Regions from separate parts of the Laedolimicola ammoniilytica genome, predicted to be linked through region 1. Evidence: predicted binding sites of a transcription regulator. Region 1 holds the regulator's gene; the other holds the start of a gene.
The links. Region 1 encodes HrcA, which represses chaperone genes, less so after heat shock. Its sites were predicted from a motif close to TGTTAGCACTCNNNNNNNNNGAGTGCTAACA; they were not measured.
Positions count from the first base shown of each region.

Region 2: the regulator HrcA is predicted to act here: its motif matches at 1,602-1,632, upstream of OCV63_RS14390 (Hsp20/alpha crystallin family protein).

Region 1 covers NZ_JAOQKC010000013.1:101,972-105,139, forward strand. Annotated here, with positions in the region: gene clpB (ATP-dependent chaperone ClpB) at 1-98, opposite strand, end outside; gene hrcA (heat-inducible transcriptional repressor HrcA) at 704-1,738, shown strand; gene grpE (nucleotide exchange factor GrpE) at 1,769-2,362, shown strand; gene dnaK (molecular chaperone DnaK) at 2,560-3,168, shown strand, end outside.
Region 2 covers NZ_JAOQKC010000024.1:27,537-30,704, forward strand. Annotated here, with positions in the region: gene OCV63_RS14380 (SIS domain-containing protein) at 1-886, shown strand, start outside; gene OCV63_RS14385 (HAD family hydrolase) at 890-1,552, shown strand; gene OCV63_RS14390 (Hsp20/alpha crystallin family protein) at 1,736-2,179, shown strand; gene OCV63_RS14395 (DnaJ C-terminal domain-containing protein) at 2,282-3,168, shown strand, end outside.

The DNA of each region.
Region 1 (3,168 bases):
TGTTCCTGTTCAATCTCCTGATTGCCGTATTCGTAAGCCAGCTTTTCCAGGTCGTTTACAGCTTGAATGGATTTCTGTGTAAATTTGCTGATGTTCATAAATCTGACTCCCCTTTCTTTATAATAGGTAAAGAAATTGTTTTCTAAGTTTTTTATATAAAAAAGAAAGTCCCGGCATCAAATATACATACGGATATCTGATACAGGGCCTTTTTCTTTTTCTGCATATATGTATACCACTTTGAAAATGAAAGATCAAGGGGTTTTTGAAAAATAATTTATAAAAAAAGTATAAAGTGTCAGACTACTTATATAAAAAGGAAGAAAAAAGGGCGGAGGACTGCTTTGTGTATGGCAATGGGAACAAAAATTCAGGTTAAAATCAAGGGGATGCGGAAGACTATACGATAGAATGATAGCTGATTTCCCGTAGGGACGAGCAGGCCAGGCAGCGCCCGATGGAGCCACTGTCTGAGCCCGTAGGGCGAGTTTGGCGGTCGGGCGCGCATAAGCCGCCTGCGAGGAGCAGGGAAAGCTGCGTATTCTGGAGTATAGTCCTTCCGCATATCCCCTGTCCGGTATAATCAGAAAATAAATCTAAAAAAACTATAAACCCGCTTGACAAACCCCAAGGGTAGTGCTATCTTAATGTTAGCACTCAAGAGGGCCGAGTGCTAATAGGTAAAAACAAAGAGGTGAATGAAATGGAGCTGGACGAAAGAAAACAGAAGATACTGCAAGCCATCATCCGGAACTACATGGAGACCGGCGAGCCGGTAGGTTCCAGAACCATTTCCAAATACTCAGATTTAAATCTAAGCTCCGCCACCATACGGAACGAAATGTCAGACCTGGAAGAGATGGGCTACATTGTACAGCCCCATACCTCGGCAGGACGAATCCCTTCTGATAAGGGCTACCGCTTATACGTAGACCATATCATGGAAGAGAAAAATCACGAGGTACAGGAACTCAAGGATCTGATGATAGAGCGGACCGACAAAATGGAGCAGGTATTGAAGCAGGTCGTGAAGGTCCTGGCTGCGAATACCAATTATGCCACCATGGTATCGGCGCCCACCTATCACAGGAACAAGCTGAAATTTATCCAGCTCTCCAAGGTCACAGCCACTCAGATTCTGGCGGTGATTATGATAGAAGGCAACATCGTCCGCAACAAGGTGATTGATGTGACGGAGGAACTTGACCAGGAAACGGTGCTGAAGCTGAATATCCTGCTGAACAGCGTGCTGAATGGCTTATCCATAGAAGAAATCAATCTGGCCATGATACAGAACCTGAAAGAGCAGGCGGGTATTCACAGTGAGCTGGTGGGAAGCGTCATTGACGCGGTGGCAGAGGTTATCCACTCGGAGGACGAGGTTGAGATATATACCTCTGGAGCGACCAACATCTTCCGGTATCCGGAGCTTTCCGATAACGGAAAGGCCAGTGAACTGATAAACGCCTTTGAGGAAAAACAGCAGTTGACCAATCTGGTTACACAGACGCTGGAAAATGAAGACAACAAGGGCATTCAGGTGTACATCGGGCAGGAGACGCCGATTCAGTCCATGAAGGACTGCAGCGTGGTGACAGCCACCTATGAGCTGGGCGAAGGCCTGCAGGGAACCATCGGAATTATCGGTCCCAAGCGGATGGATTACGAAAACGTATTGAAGACGCTGAAGACCCTGACCGAGCAGCTGGATGAAATCTATAATAAGAATAAGGAATAAAGAAAGGGGCCGACACCCGTGGAACAGGAAATGAAGAAAGAAGAGCTTCAGAATGAGGAAGCGAAGGAAGAAGAAACTGTAAAAGCAGAAGAAGCTTCCGAAGGAAAAGAAAGCAGCGGCGGCGAGAAACCGGAAGAAACAGAATCCGGAGAGGAGCCCGAGATGCTGAAGAAGAAAAAGAAAAAAGACAAGATGGAAGAGAAGATCGAAGAGCTGGAGGATCGCGTCAAGCGCCAGATGGCAGAATTCGATAACTTCCGGAAGAGAACCGAGAAGGAAAAGTCCCATATGTATGAAGTGGGAGCCAGAGATGTGATTGAGAAAATCCTTCCGGTGGTAGACAATTTTGAACGCGGTCTTGCATCTGTACCCGAGGATCAGAAGGAAAATCCGGTTATCGTAGGTATGGATAAGATATACAACCAGCTGATGACTACACTGACGGATTTGGGTGTTGAGCCTATTGAAGCAGTGGGCGAGGAATTCGACCCGAATTACCACAACGCAGTGATGCATGTGGAGGACGAGGAGTTGGGTGAAAATGTAGTAGCCGAGGAATTCCAGAAGGGTTATATGTACAAGGATACCGTTATCCGTCACAGCATGGTAAAGGTAGCAAATTGACACGTAGGCAATGAGCAGTGCGTCAGATGACGAAAAATCAGATGTCATGCTTGCATGAACAGATAATTTTTTGGCAGATGACATAGGGCGAAGCCCGTGCACGAGATGAAGCGAAGCGGAATCGAGTGTAGCACGGCGAATGTTCTATAAATGAAATTAACATTTTACAATCAGAATAAATTGAGGAGGTCTCTATTATGAGCAAGATTATTGGTATCGACTTAGGAACAACAAACAGCTGCGTAGCAGTTATGGAGGGCGGAAAGCCCGTAGTAGTAGCAAATACAGAAGGAGCAAGAACCACACCGTCTGTCGTAGCATTTACAAAGACAGGCGAGAGACTGGTAGGCGAGCCGGCAAAGCGTCAGGCAGTTACCAACTCCGAGAAAACTATTTCCTCTATTAAGAGAGAGATGGGTACCAACTACAAGGTAGACATCGACGGAAAGCAGTACACTCCGCAGGAGATTTCCGCTATGATTCTGCAGAAGCTAAAAGCAGATGCAGAGAACTATCTGGGCGAGAAGGTTACCGAGGCAGTTATTACCGTACCGGCATACTTCAACGACGCGCAGAGACAGGCAACCAAGGACGCAGGTAAGATTGCGGGCCTGGATGTAAAGCGTATCATCAACGAGCCGACCGCAGCAGCGCTGGCATATGGCCTGGACAATGAGAAAGAGCAGAAGATTATGGTATACGACCTGGGCGGCGGTACCTTTGATGTATCTATCATCGAGATCGGCGACGGCGTAATCGAGGTTCTGGCTACCGCAGGCGACAACCGTCTGGGCGGCGACGACTTC
Region 2 (3,168 bases), on a different contig from region 1:
AGGCTCTATGGCAATGCTTACAGCGGCAAGCGTTGTATGGAAGCAGATGAGTAATACGCCGGTTTATCTGGAGCACGCGGCAGAGCTGATGACCATCGGAAACCGTCAGCTGACAGAAAAATCTCTGATTATTACGGTATCCAAATCCGGAGATACAAAAGAGGTAACAGCGGCTACGGCAAAGCTGAAGGAAAAAGGTTGTTATATCGTGGCATTTACCAGCAGTCCGGACAGCCCGATCGGAAAGAATTCCGATGGCTATGTACCGGTAGTAAAGGCGGATCTTCCGGAGTTCTATTACATGGAGATTTATACCTTCCTGATGCGGATTTTCCTGAAACAGGGAGAAATTTCTGAGGCAGACTATGCACAGTTCAAAAAAGAAGTTGCCATGATGCCGGAAAATATGGTGAAGGTAAAAGAAAAGTTTGATCCGGAAGCAGAAAGAATGGCGGAGGCTCTGAAGAGAGAAAATTACATCCTTTTTGTAGGCGGCGGCCAGATGTGGGGCGAGAATATTGACGAGGCTATGTGTGTGGTAGAGGAAGCACTCTGGGTTCGCACGAAGTCCGTATCCTCCGCGGATCTGTTCCATGGAACTCTGGAGTTGATTGACGATTTAACACCTGTCATTCTGATTAAGGGTGAGGGTCCGGACCGCGCGCTTGACGAGAGAGCAGAGCGTTTCCTGAAGCAGACACCGGCGAAGCTTTTTGTAGTAGATACGAAGGATTATGAGCTGGAAGGCGTAGATGAAAAGTTCCGCTGGATCTATGCTCCGTTTATCGCCTGCAGTCTGCTGATTGACCGCCTGTCCATACAGATGTCCCTGAAGCTGGGTCATGATATGCAGCTTAGAAGATACTATCGCCAGTTTGAGTATTAATATATGAAAAAAGCAGTTATCTTTGATTTGGATGGTACCCTGATAGACAGTGAACTCTTTTACCTGAATTTGCTTCTGGAGTTTCTGAAAGGAAAAGGTATGGTACTTTCTTTTGAGGAAGCCTGCAAGACCGTCGGCGCCCACAATTCTCCCATATGGGAGAATGTGGCCCGGGCGCATGGCGGAAGCATATCAGGAAAGGCGCTTCGTCAGGAGTATAAAGACGAATTTGAGAGAAAGCTCCGGGATCGGGAGCTGGATTACAGTCAGATGCAGTTTGCGGACGTGCTTCCGGTATTGGAAAAGTTGCGTGCAGACGGCATAAGGATGGCCATCGCCTCATCCTCTCCCCATCGGATTATCCGACTGGTGGTCGAACAGCAGAACTGGGGAAACTATTTTTCAGTGCTGGTCAGTGGTGATGATTTCCAGAGAAGTAAACCGGATCCGGAAATTTATCGGTACACGATGAAGCAGTTGGGAACGGCACCGGAGGAGACATTGGTTGTGGAGGATTCCACCTACGGAATTGAAGCCGGAAAAGCAGCAGGCGTAATGGTAGCTGCGAGACGAGATTTACGATTTGGATTTCACCAGGAAAAAGCAGATTGCCTGTTTGATGATATGCGGGAAATACTTCCGAAGATATCAGATAAATATGTCTGAATTGTTATGATTATTATGCAAATATTATAATTCTAAACAATCTCTAAAATATTAGCACTCCTACTTGACGAGTGCTAACAATGGTGCTATAACAGAATCAGAGCAAGGGAGAAGAAAGAAAATAAGAAAAAACCCTTGCGGAACCTCCAGCAGAACTGAAGGGAAGATTAGGAGGAATGATTTATGTTAGTACCGAGTATTTTTGGAGAAAGTTTATTAGATGATTTTGTAAATGATTTTGCATTTCCGTATGCGCCTGCAAAGAAGGTTTACGGCAAAGAGGCAGCGTCCCTTATGCGCACCGATGTGAAGGAGACCAAGACAGGTTACGAGCTTGAGATTGAGCTTCCGGGTGTAAAGAAAGAGGATGTGAAGGCAGAACTGAAGGACGGTTATCTGACCATTACCGCTTCCACCGACAGCAAGAAGGAGGAGAAGCAGGATGGTAAGTACATCCGTAAGGAGCGCTACAGCGGCACCACCAGCCGGAGCTTCTATGTGGGAGAGGATCTCACCCAGGAAGACATCAAGGCCAAATTTGAAAATGGCGTGCTGAAGGTGCTGGTTCCGAAGAAAGAGGAGCAGCCGAAGGTAGAAAAGAAGAGCTATATCGATATTGAAGGCTAAGCGTAGGCCTTTTCGACAGGCAAAAGAGAAGATGGGGATGCGGCTTGGCTGCATCCCCATCTTTGTAGCTGGTAATTATGCAGGCGGAGGTGAGCAGGCATTATGAAACAGGACTATTATGAGGTGCTCGGCATTGGAAAGCAGGCAGATGAGAAAGAGATAAAGCGTGCTTACCGGAAGCTGGCAAAGAAATACCACCCGGACATGAATCCAGGGGACAAGGTGGCCGAGCAGAAGTTTAAAGAGGTCACAGAGGCCTACAATGTGCTCAGTGACAAGGAAAAGAAGAAATTATACGATCAGTTTGGTTTTGCGGCCTTTGACGAGGCAGGCAACGCCCGGGCAGACGCAGGAAGCGGTTTCTACGGAGGAGCGGGCGGTCAGGGCTTTGGCGGCCAGGGAGGCTTCCGTAGCGGCAGCTTCCACACGGGAGACGGCAGCGGCTATCAGGAGTTCCATTATGAAGGCGGCGACATGGGCGATATGTTCGGAGATATCTTTGGCAATATGTTCCATGGCAACGCGGGCGGCCACAGCAGCTTTTACAGCAATGGTTCCGGTTTTGGCGGCTTTGGCGGTCAGAAGGGCTATCGGCAGCAGGCTTCTTATCGGGGCGAGGATTTACACGCGGACATTACGGTCGGCTTTGATGAGGCGGCCTTTGGGTGCGATAAGATGATTCACATTCAGGCAGCAGACGGTACCGGCGTACAGTCCTTAAGCGTGCATATTCCGGCAGGTATTGACGACGGCAAGAGCGTGCGGCTCCGGGGCAAGGGACACCCGGGCTTCGGAGGCGGGGAGAACGGCGATTTGCTGCTGAAGGTACACATTACGCCCAGGGCAGGATATGAGCGGAAGGGCATGGATGTCTATACCACGGCCGATATCCCATTTACCACAGCGGTATTTGGCGGCGAGGCCAGCTTCCCGACCCTCTACGGAAATGTGGTCTGCAAGGTTCCGGCAGGAACCCAGTCCGGAAAGAA